Linked DNA regions of Prochlorococcus marinus XMU1412. Each later gene encodes a partner of the first gene's protein in a complex. Links are inferred from orthologs where the notes say so. Each region holds a gene or a part of one and is shown on either strand. Other genes may lie near its edges. The genes, in order: mnmG and mnmE.

What was found.
Region 2: the proteins of mnmG (region 1) and mnmE are in contact, whole or in part, in a solved structure (PDB 9HIP), measured with the Escherichia coli proteins. The link is inferred for Prochlorococcus marinus XMU1412 from one-to-one orthologs.

Annotation. Positions count from the first base shown.
Region 1 is NZ_JAAORJ010000004.1:583,496-601,381, reverse strand. Bases 7,400-10,297 are described here. They hold mnmG (tRNA uridine-5-carboxymethylaminomethyl(34) synthesis enzyme MnmG), read right to left. Parts: upstream 9,884-10,297; coding sequence 7,916-9,883; downstream 7,400-7,915. Other genes in these bases: dnaB (replicative DNA helicase), read right to left, coding at 9,896-10,297; HA152_RS09725 (chorismate lyase), read right to left, coding at 7,400-7,867. In the rest of the region: mazG (nucleoside triphosphate pyrophosphohydrolase), read right to left, coding at 1-54; HA152_RS09765 (AIR synthase), read left to right, coding at 195-581; HA152_RS09760 (valine--tRNA ligase), read left to right, coding at 679-3,435; HA152_RS09755 (TVP38/TMEM64 family protein), read left to right, coding at 3,438-4,034; HA152_RS09750 (hypothetical protein), read right to left, coding at 4,039-4,191; HA152_RS09745 (ATP-dependent DNA ligase), read right to left, coding at 4,303-5,616; HA152_RS09740 (hypothetical protein), read right to left, coding at 5,641-6,060; HA152_RS09735 (SprT family zinc-dependent metalloprotease), read left to right, coding at 6,146-6,673; HA152_RS09730 (RNA helicase), read left to right, coding at 6,758-7,312; more of HA152_RS09725, read right to left, coding at 7,292-7,399; more of dnaB, read right to left, coding at 10,298-11,278; rplI (50S ribosomal protein L9), read right to left, coding at 11,337-11,792; HA152_RS09705 (acyl-CoA desaturase), read right to left, coding at 11,813-12,751; HA152_RS09700 (hypothetical protein), read left to right, coding at 12,827-13,525; HA152_RS09695 (aminotransferase class I/II-fold pyridoxal phosphate-dependent enzyme), read left to right, coding at 13,544-14,836; glycine cleavage system protein GcvH, read left to right, coding at 14,839-15,228; gcvP (aminomethyl-transferring glycine dehydrogenase), read left to right, coding at 15,274-17,886. UniProt on the Escherichia coli protein: NAD-binding protein involved in the addition of a carboxymethylaminomethyl (cmnm) group at the wobble position (U34) of certain tRNAs, forming tRNA-cmnm(5)s(2)U34.
Region 2 is NZ_JAAORJ010000001.1:178,702-181,744, forward strand. The notes cover bases 95-3,043. They hold mnmE (tRNA uridine-5-carboxymethylaminomethyl(34) synthesis GTPase MnmE), read right to left. Parts: upstream 2,286-3,043; coding sequence 903-2,285; downstream 95-902. Other genes in these bases: nadC (carboxylating nicotinate-nucleotide diphosphorylase), read right to left, coding at 95-820; HA152_RS01000 (DUF2062 domain-containing protein), read left to right, coding at 2,352-2,795; HA152_RS01005 (RelA/SpoT family protein), read right to left, coding at 2,814-3,043. Also shown: more of nadC, read right to left, coding at 1-94. UniProt on the Escherichia coli protein: Exhibits a very high intrinsic GTPase hydrolysis rate. Involved in the addition of a carboxymethylaminomethyl (cmnm) group at the wobble position (U34) of certain tRNAs, forming tRNA-cmnm(5)s(2)U34.

The DNA.
Region 1 (17,886 bases):
TATAGTCTCTAAATCGGAATTGTTTTCCAATTTATATCTATTGTTTGAGGACATAGGATATATTTTATTAATTAAATTTTGCCTCAATCATGAAATATTTAAATACTTAGTATAAATTTTTCAACTTCATCTATTAGAATGATCTATTATGAGGGCGATTAGCTCAGCGGTAGAGCGCCTGCCTTACAAGCAGGATGTCCCTGGTTCGAACCCTGGATCGCCCATTTATTATTTTTCTAATGACTGAGATCGTCAATCTTTCAATCAGTCAAAGCGCTGCTTCAGAACTATCTAGGCAAGCTTCTTTTGGAGGTTCTCCTGGAGAAATGTCGATTGATTTGGTAAAGGATAAAAATTGTTCCGAAGGATGGATGCATATTAAATTAAGGCCAGGTACATGTAATGGATCACCTATTTCAAGAACTGAAGGAGTAACTTTATACGCGGATGTAAAAAAGTTTAATTTACTGAAAGATTTAAAATTAGATTATTACGGTGATTTGAGCGGAGGTGGATTTCTTATTTCAACACCAAAAAATGCAAAACGTTGCTCCTGTGGTTCTGGCTTCAAACTTTTGTAGAATGGGTGTGTCTTTTTTTGCAAACTAATATTATTTTCATTAATTGGTTGCTCTCAAGATAAAATAAACAAAAAGTTTATTGAAATAAAATTTGCACATGACAGAGATGAATGATCAATTATTTTTAGAGAATTATTCACCTTTTGAAGTAGAGAAAAAGTGGCAAGAAAAATGGGAAAGTCTCAAGGCGTTTAGTCCTAACCCCGAGGATGATGGGGAGCCTTTTTGTGTTGTTATTCCTCCACCAAATGTTACTGGATCTTTGCATATGGGGCATGCATTTAATACGGCTTTGATAGATGTTGTAGTACGTTTCCAAAGACTTTTAGGTAAGAATGTTTTGTGTTTACCAGGAACTGATCATGCTTCAATAGCTGTTCAAACTATTCTCGAAAAACAATTAAAAAGTGAAGGCAAAACAAGCGAGGATATTGGAAGAGATGAATTTCTTAAAAGAGCATGGAACTGGAAAGAACAAAGCGGTGGAAGAATAGTTTCTCAATTAAAAAGGATAGGATATTCAGTTGACTGGACTAGAGAAAGATTTACTCTTGATCAAAAATTAAATGAAGCAGTTATTGAGGCTTTTAATATTCTCTATAAAAAGAATTTAATTTATAGAGGCGAATATTTGGTTAATTGGTGCCCTGAATCTCAATCTGCCGTAAGTGATCTTGAAGTTGAAATGCAAGAAGTAAATGGTCATTTATGGCATTTTAAATACCCTTTAATTTCTGAAAGTGGTGAACAGTTAGATAAGTACTTAGAAGTTGCAACAACAAGACCAGAAACTCTTTTGGGTGATACTGCTGTGGCAGTTAATCCTGATGATGATAGATATAAAGAATTTATTGGTGTCAAAGTAAAAGTCCCTTTCGTTGATAGAGAAATACCTATTATCGCTGATTCACATGTTGATAAAGATTTTGGTACTGGTTGTGTGAAGGTTACTCCGGCCCATGATCCAAATGATTTTGCAATAGGAAAAAGGCATAATTTAAAACAGATTAATGTAATGAATAAAGATGGAACTTTAAATATTAATGCAGGTATTTTTCAAAATTTAGATAGATATGAGGCTAGAAAGAAAATTATCAAAGAATTGGATAACTTAGGCCTTTTGACAAAGATAGAGGATTATAAACATACTGTTCCTTTTTCTGATAGAGGTAAGGTGCCAATTGAACCTTTATTGTCAACACAATGGTTTTTGAAAATGGATGAAATATCACAAGGATGTCTTAATGAAATTGATTCTAAAAAACCATCGTTTATTCCTCCACGCTGGGAGAAAGTATATAAGGATTGGTTAGAGAATATTAATGATTGGTGTATCAGTCGGCAATTGTGGTGGGGGCACCAAATACCAGCCTGGTATGTTCTTGATGAATCTCAAGACTCAATAGAACAAAATACTCCATATATCGTTGCAAGAAATGCAGAGGATGCCTTAATCGAAGCTAATAAAAAATTTGGATTAAATATTAAATTGGTTCGTGATAAAGATGTTTTGGATACATGGTTTTCAAGTGGTTTATGGCCTTTCTCAACCCTTGGCTGGCCAAATATAAATGATCCGGATTTTAAAAAATGGTATCCAAATAGTGTTCTTGTTACTGGTTTCGATATTATTTTCTTCTGGGTTGCAAGAATGACAATGATGGGGAATACTTTTACAAATAATATTCCTTTTAAGGATGTTTATATTCATGGTCTAGTTCGAGATGAAAACAATAAAAAAATGAGTAAAAGTTCAGGTAATGGTATTGATCCAATACTATTAATTGATAAATATGGTTCTGATGCTCTACGATTTGCTTTGATTCGAGAAGTTGCAGGCGCTGGACAAGATATACGGCTTGATTTTGATAGGAAAAAAGATACGTCTTCAACTGTTGAAGCTTCAAGAAATTTTGCGAATAAATTATGGAATGCAACTAAATTTGTGTTAATTAATAAAACTTCTAATAATAACTATTCGCTTAATGAGAGTGATGAAACTTCTTTAGAGTTATGTGATAAGTGGATTTTATCGAAATTGAATCAGTTAAATATAAAAGTCGCTGCTTTGTTGAAAGAATATAAATTGGGAGAATCTGCGAAACTTCTATATGAATTTTCATGGAATGATTTTTGTGACTGGTATGTAGAATTTGCTAAACAAAGGTTTAATAATAAAGAGACTAAAAATAGACAAATATCTGAAAAAGTTTTAATAAAAGTGCTCAGTGATATTTTGGTAATGATTCATCCTTTTATGCCGCATATTACTGAGGAACTTTGGCATGTGCTGCAACTAAAACCAGATAATGCATTATTATCTCTTCAAAAATGGCCAATTCACGAAAATAAATTTGTTGATAATAAGCTTGATAATTCTTTTCAGCAACTCTTTGAAATTATTAGGCTGATTAGAAATTTGAGAGCTGAATTAGGTCTTAAGCCATCAGAAAAAGGTCCTGTATATTTAATTTCAGACAATGATGAATTGATTGATTTTTTAAAAACTTTAGTTGATGATATTCAAACCTTAACTAAATCTTCTGAAGTATTTATTTTTAAAACTAATGCTGTTGATAAAAAAGAGTTTGCTAAATCTTTTTCCGGGATAATTAGTGATTTAGAGGTTTACTTACCTTTTCAGGATTTTGTAAATATAGATGCATTAAAGGAAAGGTTAACCAAGGATTTAAAAAAGGTGACTATTGAATTAGAAAATTTAAATAAGAGATTATCTAATAAAAATTTCGTTGATAAGGCTCCAAAAGATATTGTTGACGAATGCAGATTAAAATTAAATGAAGGTTCGGTACAAAAGGAAAGTATTACAAAAAAACTCGAACTTTTGAATTGAGAATGAATATATTTCTTGAAAATATTTATAATTTGTCTTTTTTTTTTAATACTGGTTTTGGGATCTTTTCGTTTGTTTGCATTTATATTTTAATTGTTTTATTAATACTTCCAGCTTCTTGGTTATCTCTATTATCAGGTTTTTTATATGGCTCATACTTAGGATCAATTATCGTTTTCATTTCCGCTTCCATAGGAGCATCAGTTGCTTTTTTTGTATCAAAAAGTTTTTTTGCAAAAAAGCTAAAAAATCTTTTTAGCCGTTATCCAAAATTAAGTGTCATGGAAAAAGTAGTAGAAAAAGGCGGACTTAAATTAATTTTTTTAGCGAGATTATCTCCGATATTTCCCTTCAGTATTCTTAATTATTTTTATGGTTTGAATAATGTTAAATTTAGAGATTTCGCTCTTGGTCTTCTTGGAATAATTCCAGGAACTTTTCTTTATTGCTCAATAGGTAGTTTGGCAAAAAGTATTCAGGAGTTAAAAAATGTGCAATCACCAAATAATTTATATATTACTAGCATTGGAATTATTTCAACTTTTTTAGTTGTATATTTCTCATCTAAATACTCCAGAGAATATTTTGAAAAATCTTAAGAATTTACTCTTTAATATTCCAATCTCTAATTGACGCAATTAAGATAAACCACAAAAGCCTTAATTTACCTAGTAAAGTTTTGTTGGCTTCTAATTCGATATATTTTGCCTGTCCACAAGGTTTTTTTATAAAGTTGAAAACTGTTTTCTTCGTCATAAGTCTCTCAAAAAGTCCTGATAATTATTCTTATATTTTATAGCCAAGATTTTTTTTTTATTTAAAAACCAAATTTTTCTTTGACTACTTTGTTGAATATTTTTTTAAAATTTAAATTTTATCTCCATCTTTAAATCCTCTAAAGCATTTAAATCGAGGAAACCTCAGACTAAAAGCCACCGCATCCTTTGACTTGGTTTTTGCATCAGCTCTGATTTCTACAAGTTGACCAACGAGATGATTACGTTTTGACCAATATTCTTCACGTTGGATATCACTAAATCCGCTTCCGCAACTAAGACTGTATTCATACCCATCATCTTCTCCTTCTACTAGGATTGCTCCCAGTCTCCCTTTGTTGCGACCTGTACCTTCTTCAACCGATACAACTTTTAAAGTGACTTCAATGAAAGGTTTTGCTTTTAACCAACTGTGTGTTCTTTTACATTCATAGATAGCATCAGGATCTTTAATCATTACTCCTTCATACCCACCTTCCACAGCAGATTTATTCAGCTCTACAAATCTTTTTTGTCCTTCAATAGTGTCGAGATCTACATTTTCCCATTCAAGTGTTTGTATATGTTTTAGAAGCATAGAATGTTTTGCTACCCATTCTTTTACTAATAAACTTCTTTTCGTTTGACTAATGTTCCATTTCCCTTTTTGAAAGTTTTCAAGGGGACATAAGTCAAATAGGTGGAGAACTGCGTCTTTGGTTTGTTTACCATCTTTTCTATGTACCTGTTTCATTAAATCTTGAAAGTTAGCGCTCATCACTTCACCATCGAGTACTAAGTCATAAGGTGCTGGGTCTTCTTTTAAGGCGATTTCTATTTCTGAGATAATATGACCAAAATTATGGAATTGTTTCCCATTACGAGAAAACATTTCTACTTTATTTTGTCTAATAATAGTTAAGACGCGTACACCATCTAATTTGATTTCAATTTGCTTTTTTCCTATCATTTTTTTTTCATGATTTGCACTGTCATGAGCTAAAGGACAAGAAAAAATAGGAATAGCATATTTGGGAAATTTCTTTGCTATCTTGTTGATTGTTTTTTCAGATACACCACATCTAAGATCTTTAATTAAAACTCGTCTATAAAATCCATTCCACTCTTCTTTTGTTGCAGATTCCATAGCCGTAAGAATCGCATCGCGTGCAGCGTGACCAGTAAGTTCTCTTTGAATAAGCTTATTGGCTAATTTTCTAAAATCTTCCCATAAAAAATTTTGACTTTTTTCAGTCTCTTTCTCAGGGACAATTTTTACACCAAAAGTTACTAATGGATCAAGTGCCATACGTATACCTTCAAAAAAATCATCTAGACCTTCTTTCATTGCTTCTGAGATAATTTTTTCTTTATCTAATCTACTTGGGTGTAATTCTAATTGATGTATTATTTCTTCTTTAAACAATTCTTTTTGCCTCACAAAAAATTATTAATTCACTTTAGCTATTCTGTCTATTTTCCAATCATTGTCAGTTTTTGCAAAAGTAAAATCTAATGGGAGCTCATCTTGTTTGTCTTCTGATTTTAAATTTAAAGTTATTATGATTTGATCTTCTTGGACTCTAGGTCTTCCTGATTTTAAATTTCTGTATTTATTAAGGTTTAAACTAGCTAGAAATTTAAGAAAGTCTTGTCGTTTTACATGAGTTTTATAAGTTTTTGTAGTCAAACCATAAGCTGCATCAATTCTACCAGCAGCTATTTGATCGAAAAACTTTCTTACTAATGGATTAATTCCTCTGGCGCTTATAACTAATTTGACTGCATTAAAAGTCCAAAAAGAAACTAGTACAGCACCGCCAACTAATAATGCTTTAATTCCGATATCTTTAACTAGTGTTGCATCCATGTTAATTTGAGTTTTCTATTACTTTAAGAAAAGAAATCGTTTTTGATGGCTTTTTTTGTCAAAATAATACTAATTTTAATCCATAATGCCTGTAATTCCTCTTTTACCTTTATTTCATAGATTTAATAGCCAATATTTTGAAAATTCTTTAACGGTTAATAATCACCCTTTAGTAAAAGTTAGATGGAGTGATAATAGATTAAAAACTACTGCTGGTTTTTATAAAAGAAAACGTATTAATGGTTTTATAGATTCTGAAATTATCTTATCGAAACCTATCTTGAGTAAATTATCCACTAGTGAAATAAATAGCACTTTATGTCATGAAATGATTCATGCATGGGTAGATAGGATATTAAAGAAAAATGAGATACATGGTCCAAATTTCCTACAAAAGATGCATGAAATTAATTCAAAAGAGAAGAATTTTCAAATTGCTGTAAGGCACTCATTTCCTATAGAAAGGAGAGAATTAAAATATATAGGAACTTGTCAACACTGTGGTGAGAAATTTTTTTATAGAAAAAGAATAAAGAATATAGCCTGTAAAAAATGTTGTGTAAATTTCTTTAATGGAGCATGGAATAAAAAGTGTTTAATTTTGTTTGATTAGAAATAATTAGATGTGTTTTTGTTTCTATCTTTGGAATTATTGATTTTTTTAATGTAATTTATATTTTAAAAAGAACAATAATTTATGGATTCAAGGAGAATTAGAAATCTTAGAAATAGTTTTGATAGAAATATTGTTGATAAACAAGTTGATAAAATTTTTGAAACTGGAAGACAATTCGTTGATGGAGTATCTGGTGCTAGGCCAGGTAAAAGAAGGAACTCAGATTTTCAAGGAATAACAAGTAAGAGTGTTAAAAAAGTAGGAAGATGGGTATCTGAAAAAGTGGATTTATTTTTTGATGAAGAAAATGATGATGAGAATTTTTACGATGATCAAAGCGATATTAAGACATTTTCCAGAGAATCAAATTCTTATGAATCTACTACACAGCATTCAAAAAGACCTTTAGAAGCAATATCTTTAAGGCAACCAAAAAATTTACAGACAACTGAGCAAAAAAAATTACCTTATGTGAAAGAGAGTAAGGACGAAGATTGGCCAGATGAAATGGATTTCAAAGTTGAAAGATGGCAAAGATCTTCAGAAAATGAGAATAATACTTCGAGAGATCAATCAATCCAACAAGTTCAATCAAAATCAAGAAATCTTCCTAGATCAAGAAGAAGAAGAGTATAGTTTGGTAAATTCTTTAATTCCTGAATAACCCAGTAAAGTTTCTAAATTTGGATTGAAAACTTCCCTTATAATAGTTAAGGGTTTTTTGTCTCGAAAAAATCTGTAATTTCTTGACCAGAATGGTCCTTTAAAGCAAAATTGATCTTCTAACCATTTTGCATTGACAAGTGAAATACGATCAACTTCTCTAAATAATTCCGATCTGTCTTGTGTCAAATTCTTCCAAATTGGCTCTTCCTTGGCTTTTAAATTTTCACTCACTTGATCTGCATTCCACCAACTTTCTGCCCATGCAAGGTTTTTATTATTGCTTTTGATCCATACTTGTCTTCTAATTAAAGGGCCATTTAACTGATTCAATTCTGTAGGCCCTTCTTGAGTTGATAGAGGATCTAATTGCATTGAAATTAATTTAATTTTTGTCTCTTGATTAGTTAAAAGCTGCAGGTGTCTAGTTGGACTTCCATCCCCAAGCAGCATTAATTTCCATGGACCAGATATTTTTGGTAGTGAATTCTTCACTAAAAAATTAGAGGCTTTTTCTTCCCATAAAATTTTTGGAGAGTTAAAAAGTTTATTAATCAGTGCTCTTACGGAGTGCTTTTAAGATGATAACTTTTTTTCAGCAAAAATATTTGCCTTATCTTTTTTTATCTCTCTTATTTTTAGCCAAACAAGTAAAGCAGTTAAATCAGCTTTGCTAACCCCAGGAATTTTTGAAGCATCACCAAAATTTTTTGGCTTTATCTTATTCAAATTTTCTCTAGCTTCTAAAGATAATGTATCTATCTTTTCATAATTTATTTCTTGAGGCAGAGATTTACAGCTTTGACGATTTATTTGTTCAATGTTGTTTTTTTGTCTTTTAAGATAACCCTCGTATTTAATATCTATTTCGACACCTTCTTGTATTGAAGAAGCTATATTTTTTTCAGTCAAATTATATTTAATTAAATCTGAATAATGAAAGTTTGGTCTTTTTAAGAGTTCTTTCAAAGTTGTTGAGCCTTTGATTTTTGATCCAGTGGCTAATTCTAGTTTTTTTGATATTTCATCCGTGTTTTTTAAACGAGTGTTTTTTAATCTTAATTTCTCTTTTTCAAGGAGTTTTATTTTTTCTTGATAGACCGACCATCTTTTCTCATTAATTAGCCCTATTTCATAACCTAATGGGGTCAATCGCCTATCTGCATTATCTCCTCTAAGGGTCAACCTGTATTCACTCCTACTAGTAAGAACTCTATATGGTTCTTTGAGATCTTTGGTAATTAAATCATTGATCATTGTTCCTATATAGCTGCTTTCTCTAGTGAAGATGATTGGATCTTTTTTGTTTAGTTTTCTTGTCGCATTGACTCCGGCTACTAATCCCTGAGCTGCTGCTTCTTCATAACCAGTAGTTCCATTAATTTGTCCAGCGCTAAATAAATACTCAATTTCTTTCGTTTCGAGTGATGTTTGGAGTTGTGTTGCAGGTATATAGTCATACTCGACAGCATAAGCTGGTCGCAACATTTTACATTCATTTAATCCAGGTAAGGTTCTTAGAAGTTCTAATTGAATATTTTCAGGTAAACCTGTAGAGAATCCTTGAACATATATTTCAGGGGTATTAATTCCTTCTGGTTCTAAGAAAATTTGATGTGATTCTTTATCAGCAAATTTAACGATTTTATCTTCAATTGATGGACAATATCTTGGCCCCTTACTATCAATAAAACCGCCGTAAATCGGAGTTAAATGTAAATTGTCTCGAATTAGTTGATGTGTTTTGGTAGTTGTTCTTGTGATATGACAACTAACTTGGGGCATATTATTTTTGATATCTGGATCAAACGAAAAATATTTATCTGCTGCAGTACTTGGTTGAATATCTAATTCATCAAAAATGATACTTCTTTTATCAACTCTTGCTGGAGTTCCTGTTTTTAAACGTTCTGTTTTGATACCAATTTCGTGTAAATTTTGAGTAAGACCTTTTGCTGCTTGTTCGCCCGATCTACCAGCTGACATTGATTTATTTCCTATCCATATTCTTCCTTCTAAGAACGTACCAGCTGTAATGATAACTGATCTTGCTGAATAATAACTACCAAAGAAAGTCCTTACACCCTTTATTCTTTTTTTTACGATTTTTTTTGAGTTCAATCCAATTTCTTCAGTTTTTCCGATATCTAGTTCAGTAATCATTGCTTCTTTTAATGATAAATTATCTGTATTTTGTAGTATTTCAATCATCTTTTTTGAGTATTCTCTTTTATCTGTCTGAGCTCTTAATGCCCATACAGCTGGACCTCTACTTGCATTTAATATTCTTTTTTGTATAGCTGTCTCATCAGCTAATTTACCAATAATTCCACCTAATGCATCAACTTCATGTACCAACTGACTTTTTGCCGGGCCGCCAACAGCAGGGTTGCAAGGTTGCCACGCAATCCTATCTAAATTGATTGTAAATAAGGCTGTAGAAAATCCTAATTTTGCTGTTGTTATAGCAGCTTCGCATCCTGCATGTCCTCCACCAATAACGATGACATCAAAAGATTCATTTGTTGAGTGATGATCTTGCATTTTAGGATTGATTTAATTAGCTAAATTCCTAAATCTCGTAAATTGAGGTTCAAATAATAATTTAACAGTTCCTACGGGTCCATTTCTATGTTTAGTGACAATGATTTCTGTAATTCCTCTATCTTCAGTCTCTGGATTATAGTATTCGTCTCTGTAAATCATTAATACTAAATCTGCGTCTTGTTCAATAGATCCTGATTCTCTTAAATCGCTTAACATTGGTCTTTTGTTTGTTCTAGACTCAACCCCTCTACTAAGCTGAGATAAAGCTACTACTGGTACTTTTAATTCTCTGGCCATGCTTTTAAGACCTCTTGTTATTCGTGAAAGTTCTTGCACTCTATTATCAGGGGTTGATCCTTCCATCAACTGGAGGTAATCAATCACAATTAATCCAAGTTCTTTTTTTTGTTCAGCTATTAATCTTCTGCACAGAGATCTCATCTCTAAAACACTTAAGTTAGGCTTGTCATCTATAAATATTGGCAATTGACCTAATGAATTGATACCTTCTCCGAGTAATGGCCATTCATCTTGCTGTAATCTTCCTGTTCTTAGCCTGCCACTCTCGATTCCAACTTCCATAGAGAGCAATCTATATGTCAATTGTTCTTTACTCATTTCAAGGCTAAATACACACACAGGTAAATCTTGCGATTGTGCAACATTTTTTGCCAGATTAAGAACTATTGAAGTTTTCCCCATTGAAGGTCTTCCAGCAACAATTATTAAATCACTTCTTTGAAAACCTTGAGTCATCGCATCAAGGTCGTAGAAATTTACTGGAATACCAGCTACTGAAGTACCTAATGATCTTGACTCTATTTCATTGAAAGTACTTGTAAGGATTTCAGCTGCTTGAGTCAGGCCTTTTGAAGGTTTTTCTTGGCTGATTTCAAATATTTTTTGCTCTGCTTTATCTAGAACTTCATTAGTATCTTGAGTTTGATCAAAACCTAGTTGAACTACTTCATTACCAGATCTGATAAGTTGCCTTCTCATGAATTTGTCGTTAATTAAATTAGCAACTTGTTCTATGGAAGCTGTAGAGGAAACATTTTCAACTAGTTCTACCAGTTTGCTGTTTCCTCCAATTTTTTCTAGTGATCGATTATCTGCTAACCAAGCACTCATTGACGTTAAATCAGTTGGTTTACCCTGGGTATGCAACATTAATGCTGTTCTATAAATCTCTTGATGGGCATTTATATAAAAAGCTTCAGGTTTAATTAAGTCTGCAATTCTTCCGATTGCGTCTGGATCAAGAAGTATGCCCCCAAGAACAGCTTCCTCAGCTTGAACATTTTGAGGAGGTACTAATCCAGAGTTTTCACTATTAAAATCCTTTTTAAAATTTTTATTTTGCCCATTATTTGGAAAAGGTACGGAAACCATATCTTTAATTGCTTAGATATATACTCTGGCTACTTTTCAAAATAATGCAACAAATTTATTAACTTGTTACTTCAATATTTACTTCTGCATTTACTTCTGGATGTAATTTCACTTTTGCAGTAAAGGAACCTAAATTATGAATATCAGGAACAGTAATGTTTCTTCTATCAATTTCTTTTTTAGTTGCCGCTTCTATCGCTTCGGCGACATCCCCATTGGTAACAGTTCCAAAAAGGACACCATCTTCTCCAACCTGTTTTTTGATAGTGAACCTACCTATTGTAGATAATGCAGTTTGGAAATCTAAAGCTTCTTTCTTTAATTTATCAGCAGCGATTTTTTCTTTTTCTTTCTTCCTCTCAATTTGTTTAAGGACTGCTGGTGTGACATTCATTGCCTTACCATAAGGTAATAGAAAATTTCTTGCGTATCCTGGTGCTACATCAACTAGATCTCCTTCTTTACCTAGTGAAGCGATTGATTCAGTTAATGCGACTTGTACTCTTTTAGCCATGAAAATATTGAACAATATAGTTAATAATAAGACCTAGAGGGTAACTTTACTTTTTTTGCTAAACCAAATTTCGCAAGAATCTTAATATGTTCCCATGTTATGTCTATCTGACCTTTAAATAATCCTTGTTTTGCTGAATTGGGAAATGCATGATGGTTGTTATGCCAACCTTCTCCAAATGTTAATGCAGCAACCCATGCATTGTTTTTAGATGAATCACCACTTTCAAATGGTGCTTTACCCCAACAATGCGTCGCGGAGTTTACTAGCCAAGTTATATGATAAACAACCACAAGCCTCAATGGAATTCCCCAAAGGACTAGAGCCCATCCTCCAACTCCTAATTTTTGACCTATTGCGTACAATGAAAGTCCAATAGGAATTTGTAAGAATAAAAAATATTTATTTAAAAATCTATAGTATGGATCCTTTATTAAATCTGCACTAAGTTTTGGAACAGCTTTGAGTGCTTCTACGTCTTTAAACATCCAACCCATATGACTCCACCAAAACCCCTTTTTACTATTGTGGTGATCTACTTCAGTATCTGAAAAAGAGTGGTGATGCCTATGTAAACCTACCCAATCTATTGGTCCATGCTGGCAACTTATGGCTCCACAGGTAGCAAAAAATCTTTCTAACCATCTTGGCACAATGAACGATCTGTGTGATAACAATCTGTGATATCCAAGGGTGACTCCTAAACAAGCAGTTACCCAGTAAAAAAATAATAATGAAGTGACTGCAGGGAGGCTCCAAAATTTTGGTTGTATAGCTACAAGAGAAAGAATATGAATTGCAACCATAAAAACTATTGTTCCCCACGTTTTATGTAGTCTTGGAGGATATTTTTTTGAATGACTGGAAGGTTCAAGTAATTTTTCTGAGAGTTCTATAACTTTTTCAGCTGGAACAGGTTTTTTTAATTTTGCTGTTTCTTGGAAAATTAATGAATTCATGATATTGAAATACTATTTTCAAAATTACCGATATGTAATATTATCATACTATACTATTGATAAGTTTAATTATCTGTGAGTCCCGGATATCGCGATAAATTATCTAGAGGTCGAAGGGCTATGGCTCATTTGATACACCTTTGGCATGAAAGAAATGGTTGGTCTCACAGAGTATTGCCATTACTTTCAGAAGTTCTTGATTTAGGTAAAGTTCATAATTCGCAAATTTCTAATCTTAGGAATGGGAAGTTATCTTCGCCAGGTCCTGAAGTATTTCTTGCTTTAGCTCAAGTTAATACGATTCTTGATCAAGGTATTGAAAAAATAAGGGATCGTTTTGAAAGCGATTACCCAGAGTTATGGAAATCTTTGGAAGAGTCTGCATTACCCTTAAAAAATGATTATGGTAATCCATTGTCGGCAGGGGAGTTATTCGAGATATTTTCAGGATTAAAACCTCTACCTTCATCTTTTGACTGGTACATAGAAGATGAAGAAGCTTCTGCTTTAAGTGATGCTCTTTCAGTGCATTTTTGTCAGAATAAGGCTTGGAGATCATGTAAAATGCAGGTAATGGAAGCATATGCTGTCAATAAATCTGCCCGTAGAGAACGTTTTGCTGAGGTAATTGCAGGAATTAGAGATTATACGGCAGAAGAATTAGATGGAGAACTTCTTGATTTATATGAAGCTTCAAAAAAACTTTCTTATTTTCAGGGTAGGGGACCTAATGCTTTCCTCGCAGAATTAAGAAATCTAGCTTCTGAAAAATAACATTAATTTTCATAATAAATGACTCTTGACAATAACTTAAAACTGGCTGAAAACGCTGTTCTTTCTGTCGAAGAGAGTTTAAGTAAAGTTTTCCAAGAAAGGTCCAATCAGGTTTTCCAGAAATTAGAAAATATTTTGACAATTTTTAAAGAAGAAAAAGTTTCTAGTAGTCATTTCAATCAATCTTCTGGTAGTGGTCATGATGATATATCTAGAGAAAAAATTGATGCGGTTTTTGCAAGATTGTTTCTTGCAGAAAAGGCTGCTGTGAGGATGCAATTTGTAAGTGGAACGCATGCAATAAGTTCTGTCTTATTTGGAATTCTTCGACCTGGAGATGTAATGTTATCTCTTACAGGACAACCATATGATACGTTAGAAGAAGTCATAGGAATTAGGGGAGGAGGAAAAGGCTCACTTAAAGATTTTGACATTGAATATAAGCAAATAAATATCTGCGAGAATTTTGATTCTTTTGAAGAAAAAATTGTTCATTCTTTTGAAAAAAATTCATGCAAATTAGTATTCATACAAAAGAGTTGTGGATATAGTTGGAGAAAGTCTCTTACGAATCATCAGATAGAGAAAATTTGTAGTCTTATTCATTCCCTTGATCCTAATTGTATATGTTTTGTTGATAACTGTTATGGGGAGCTTGTTGAAGACAGTGAACCAATTTCTAAAGGGGCAAATATAATTGCTGGATCATTGATTAAAAATTTGGGAGGAACAATCGTTCCTACTGGTGGCTATGTTGCAGGAGATGCAGAGTTGGTTGAGATGGCATGTTCTAGATTAACCTCACCAGGCATTGGTTCTTCTGCAGGAATAAATTTTGGACTAGGAAGATTAATTTTGCAGGGTTTGTTTTTAGCACCACAAATTGTTCACGAATCACTAAAAGGTGCTGATATGGTTGCAGCAGTCTTTAAAAATTTGGGATATAAGGTTTTACCAGAGCCAGCAACTTATAGATCTGATCTTATTCAGTCAGTAAGATTGAATAATCCTGATTTGGTACAAAAAGTTTGTCAATCTTTTCAAAATTCTTCACCAGTAGATTCTTTTCTGAATGTTGTTCCATCATCAATGGATGGATATGATTCAAAATTATTAATGGCAGGAGGTACATTTATTGAAGGTAGTACAAGTGAATTTTCTGCTGATGCCCCTTTAAGAGATCCTTACAATATTTTTGTTCAAGGTGGTTCTCACATAGCTCACATCAAAATTGCATTAATTCGATTATTATCTGAATTATTAGAGGAAAAATTAATTTCAAAGGATTCTCTACTTCCTTTATCTACTTAATCATGTCTTACAAGTTTCCAGACAACCTCAACTATGCTGATACTCATGAATATGTCTTGGAAGAAAATGGATTACTAAAAATTGGAGTTAGTGAATTCGCTATAGATCAATTAGGAGATATTGTTTTTGTTGAATTAGCTGATGAAGGGGCGACTTTAGAGAAAGGCGAGACTTTTGGAACAATAGAATCAGTTAAGGCCGTAGAGGAAGTCTATCTTCCTTTTTCAGGGGAAATAGTATCTGTAAATGAAAGTGTTATTGAGAACCCTGAGCTTTTACAGAATGATCCGATTGGAGAGGGTTGGTTAGTCATTTTGAAACCAGAATCAAAAGCATCAATTGCTGATTTGATGACTTCTGAGGAATATCAATCAAAGGTTGTACCAAAATAAGGCAAATTTTTTAAAAAGAGCTATTTTAAAGAAAAATATTTTAATATGACATCCAAATTTGGGTCTGATTTGTTTATAGATAGGCATCTTGGGTTAGGAGATAATGATGAAAGAATTATGCTGAACAAGCTTGGTTTTAATAATATTGATCAATTTATAAATCAAGTTATTCCTGAAGATATTCAGCTTAAAGATAAATCTTCAGAAATATTGCCCCAAGGTTGTTCAGAAATTGAGGCTTTAAATGAATTAGAAGAGATTGCGAATAAAAATACTAAAATGAGATCTCTAATAGGCCTTGGTTATTTTGACAATCACATGCCTAAAGTAATCCAGAGACATGTTCTCGAAAATCCAAGGTGGTACACGTCTTATACTCCATATCAAGCAGAAATTGCACAAGGAAGATTAGAAGCTCTATTTAATTTCCAGACTATTGTTTGTGAACTAACAGGATTTCCTGTCGCCAATGCATCTTTGTTAGATGAGGGTACTGCTGCTGCAGAAGCTATGGCCATGAGTTTTTCCGCAAGAAAAAATAAATCTTCAAAAGTGTACTTAGTGGAATCAAATGTTTTTGACCATACTTTTAATGTTCTACAAACCAGAGCAAAACCTTTAGGAATATCCTTAAAACGCTTTACTCAAAGCAATCTTCCTAATCACGATGATGTTTTTGGAATGTTGTTGCAATTACCTGGTAAAAATGGGGAATTATATGATCCCACATTCTTAATCTCCCAAGCACATAGATCAGAAATCATTGTTACTGCATGTATTGATCCACTGGCACAAGTTTTGATTCAACCAATTTCTGAATTTGGTGTCGATGTGGCAGTGGGTAGTATGCAAAGATTTGGTGTTCCAATGGGTTTTGGTGGCCCCCATGCAGCATATTTTGCTTGTAGCGAAAAATATAAAAGGCTGATACCTGGAAGAATTGTTGGGCAAACTCTATCTAAAAATGGAGAAAAGTCTCTAAGACTAGCATTGCAAACAAGAGAGCAACATATTAGAAGGGAAAAGGCCACTAGTAATATTTGTACTGCACAATCTTTGTTAGCAATAATTTCTTCTTTTTATGCTATTTATCATGGACCCTCTGGATTAACGCAAATTGCTAAGAGATTAGTGGAGTTGAGAATAAATTTAGAATCAAGTTTAGCTGCTTTAGGTTTTGATATTCCTGATGGGATTAGATTTGATAGCGTTGATGTTTATTCTGAGCATTCCCACAGGATCCATAATGAAGCTTTAAAAAATGGCTATAACTTAAGAATTTTGCCGTTGGGAGCAACTATTGAAAATTCAACTGGCTTTGGGATCTCTTTAGATGAGCTTAGTAATGAAAAAGAAATCAAAGATATTTTGACTTTTATTGCAAACCTTATAGAAAAAGAAGAAGATATAGAGCATATAAAATTCGATAAAGTATTTCATCTTGAAAGTTTAGCTTTGAGATCCAGTGCATGGATGCAGCAAGATATATTTACAAATTACCAAAGTGAAACTGAATTAATGAGATATATATTCCGACTTGCTGAAAAAGATTTTTCTTTGGTAGATGGGATGATGCCATTGGGAAGCTGTACCATGAAGTTAAATTCTTCAGCAGAGTTAAATCCAGTCTCTTGGGCTAATTTATCTTCTATTCATCCTTTTTCCCCACCAGATCAAACTAAAGGCTATTCAAAAATCATATCTGACCTAGAAAAATGGATAAGTGATATTGTTGGTTTAAAATCAGTTTCTTTTCAACCAAATGCTGGCTCTCAAGGAGAGTTTGCAGGCCTATTGGCAATAAATTCTTATTTTGAATCAAAAGGTGAACTGTTTAGAAAAAAATGTTTAATTCCTAAAAGTGCTCATGGAACAAATCCAGCAAGTGCAGTTATGGCAGGTTTTGATGTGTTAACTGTTGAATGTGATGACGAAGGAAATATTGATTTTCAAGATTTGTCGATCAAGGTCAAGAAATTTGATAACCAAATAGGGGCTCTTATGTTGACTTATCCCTCTACTCATGGAGTGTTTGAATTACAAATCAGAAAGATATGTGATTTAATTCACTCTGTTGGAGGATTTGTCTATTTAGATGGAGCAAATTTGAACGCACAGGTTGGATTATGTAAACCGGGGAATTATGGTGTTGATGTTTGTCATTTGAATTTACATAAAACATTCTGTATTCCACATGGAGGTGGTGGTCCAGGAGTAGGTCCAGTTGCTGCATCAGAAACTTTAAGCCCATTTCTTCCTACTCATTCCTTAATGGATAATAATTTATCTAATAGTTCCAATTACGTATCTTCTGCCAAGTATGGGAGTGCAAGTATTCTTCCAATAAGTTGGATGTACATAAAAATGGCTGGTCTTAGTGGTTTAAGGAAAGCAACTGCGCATGCAATTTTATCTGCAAATTATATTGCGCATTCTTTAAAGCATAAATTCAAGATTCTTTATAAAGGAAAAAATAATTTTGTCGCACATGAATGTATTTTAGATTTTAGAGATTTAAAATCCAAAACTGGTTTGAGTGTAAATGATTTAGCTAAACGATTAATAGATTATAGTTTTCATGCCCCAACTATCAGTTGGCCTGTTCCTGAGACCATAATGATAGAGCCTACTGAAAGTGAAAGTTTGGTTGAATTGGAT
Region 2 (3,043 bases), on another replicon or contig:
TTGAAGAACTTGTTGAAATCAAATCAATACCTTTTATTAGATATTTACTAATTTCTTCAGGGTTAATTCCAGAAACTTCTATTATCAAATTTTTATTTACTTCTTTTTTTAAGCTATTCATTGATAAATCTCTTAATTCTTGAACGTTTTTTTTGATTATTTCAGGGCTAAGTTCATCCAATAAGACACTATCTGCACCTGCTAATACTGCTTCTTTTGCCTGTTCGATATTCTCAGCTTCAATTATGATATGAGTTGTAAAAGGCGAATTTAGTCGAATTTTTTTTACTGCATTATTAAGATTATCTGTCCATGCAATGTGATTTTCTTTTATCATAGCTGCATCGTATAATCCCATTCTATGATTGACTCCACCTCCGCATTTGAATGCATATTTTTCAAATATTCTTAAGCCAGGAGTCGTTTTCCTAGTATCTGCTAATTTTATATTTGTACCTTCTAACTTATTTACAAGATTCTTTGTGTGTGTTGATATTCCAGATAAATGCATTGCTATATTTAAGCTTATTCTTTCACTAGCTAGCAAACTTTTTGAAGGCCCATATATTTCTAAGAGTTTTTGATCTTTAACAAATTGATCTCCATCAGAGATATAAAATTTTGGACTGATTTTTAAATCAATTTTTCTAAAAATTTCTTTTATAATTTCAACCCCGCAGAATATACCCTCTTCTTTTGCAATCCAATATGCATTACCATTCTCTTCTGTAATAGAGGAACTTGTAAGATCTCCCCTACCTATATCTTCATCGATCCAATTATCAATGATTTTACTTATTATTGGAGTATTTAAATCCACTAAACTAAGAAATAATTAATTAATAAAAATTAAACTGAAGTTAGAGAATCAACTATATATCACTATGTAATTTAACTCAAATTTATTTACCAATACAAAACTTAGAAAAAATATTATCTAGAAGTTCCTCTGTTAATTCTTGACCAGTTATTTTAGATAAGTTTTGAATTCCATCTCTCAGCTCAATTGATAACAAATCAAATGGCAATTTATTTTTAATTATTTCATCAGTATCATTTAAATTAGATAAGCAAGCAGACAAATTTGTTAGATGTCTTTCGTTTAAAAATATATTGATATTTTCTACTTGTTTTAATCCGCATTTTTTTATAATTGTGTCTATTAATAATCTTTCACCATCATTATTCTTAATACTCATAAGAATTGTGTTTTTTAACTCATTTGAACTAATATTTTTGCAATTAATTAAATCTTTTTTATTACCCAAAATAGTAATTAATTTTTCTTTGGGAATTTCTTGTATTATTTTTTTGTCTTCTTCATTAAATCCTTCTTCAAGACTATAAATATAAATTATAAAATCTGACTCTTTTATTTTCCCAAAACTTTTTTTAATTCCTATACTTTCAATTTGTTCATGAGTTTCTCTTATGCCAGCAGTATCAATTATTTTCATTGGAATATCATTAATAGTTAAATTAACTTCAATAACATCTCTAGTTGTTCCAGGAATATTAGTTACGATTGCTTTCTCTTTTTTTGCAAGCAAATTTAATAAAGAGCTTTTGCCAACATTTGTTTTACCTATAAGCGCAATGGATATTCCATTATGAATATATGAATTTCTTTTTGCATTTTCTATTAGTAATTCTATTTTTTCTTTGACTTTTTTAATGTTTTTTAGATATTTGGTGTAATCAAAATCTGTGAAGTCTTCTTCAAAATCAACTCTCGCTTCTATTTCGCAAAGTTGATTTATAAGGTCATTTTTAATATCATCAATTTTTTTCTTTATTTCTCCTTGAACCCCGCTAAAGGCTAACTCGGCTGATCTGGTATTGCTTGCATTAATTAATTGATTAATCGACTCAGCTTGAGTAAGGTCTATTTTCCCATTAAGAAAAGCTCTTTGACTAAATTCTCCTGGGTTTGCAAGTCTAACTCTAGAATTACTAGATAATAATATCTTTAAAACTTTATTTACTATGATAATTCCGCCATGGCAATGAAGTTCAACTACATCCTCTCCTGTGAAGCTATTTGGGGATTTCATCACTAAAATTAAAACCTCATCTATAAATTTATTTTGTTTATTTTCCTGAATAAAACCACGAAAAACTCTATGTGATTTCCATGCATATTTAGATTTAGTTTGAACAATCTTTTTGCAAGAATTAATTGCGTCTTTCCCTGATACTCTTATTATCGCAACTCCTCCCTTCCCAATACTTATAGCTGAAGCAATTGCGGCTATCGTATCTTCTGTAGTAACTATCGAATCCATCTCTCGCTTTGTTATGGATAATTAAGTAAGATTATCAAGCATTTAATTTTGAAATTTTCTTTCTGAATGAGATTTAAAAGAGATATTACCTATAAGAAAATTCTATCATTATTTAGGAGTCAGAATGGAAGTCCTTTCTTTAATGCTAAAGGTTTAGCTATAGGGGTATTTAGTGGTTGCTTTCCATTTTTTGGTTTTCAGACTTTAATGGGAGTATTTTTTGCGAAACTAGCTAAGGGAAATATTGTTCTAGCTGCAATTGGTACCTGGATCAGCAACCCTTTTACTTATATTCCACTTTATTATTTTAACTATAAAGTTGGTTCGATTTTTTTAAATAATCCTTCTAATAAAATTCTTGAAAAAAGTTTAGTTATTGATGACTTATGGAAACAAGGTAGAATTTTTTCCTTAAAATTACTCTTAGGTTCATCTTGTGTAGGTATTTTATTAGCTTTGATTTGCGGCAGTATTGTTTTCTTTATCTACAAGATAAAAAGTAAAAGATAGATTGATCTGATTTTAAAATTAACTTTGTCCAATTCTGGCAATATCTAAAACATCTGCCATTGATTTAATTTGTTCAATTGTTTTGTGAAGTTGATTATAACTTTCAAGACCTACACAAAGATTTATAACAGCTGGTTTACCATAAGCAGTTTTAACATTGGCATCACTAACGTTTATACCTTTATCAGATAACCGCATAAGAATATCTTTAAGAACTCCAACTCGATCAATTACTTCTATTCGTAGCT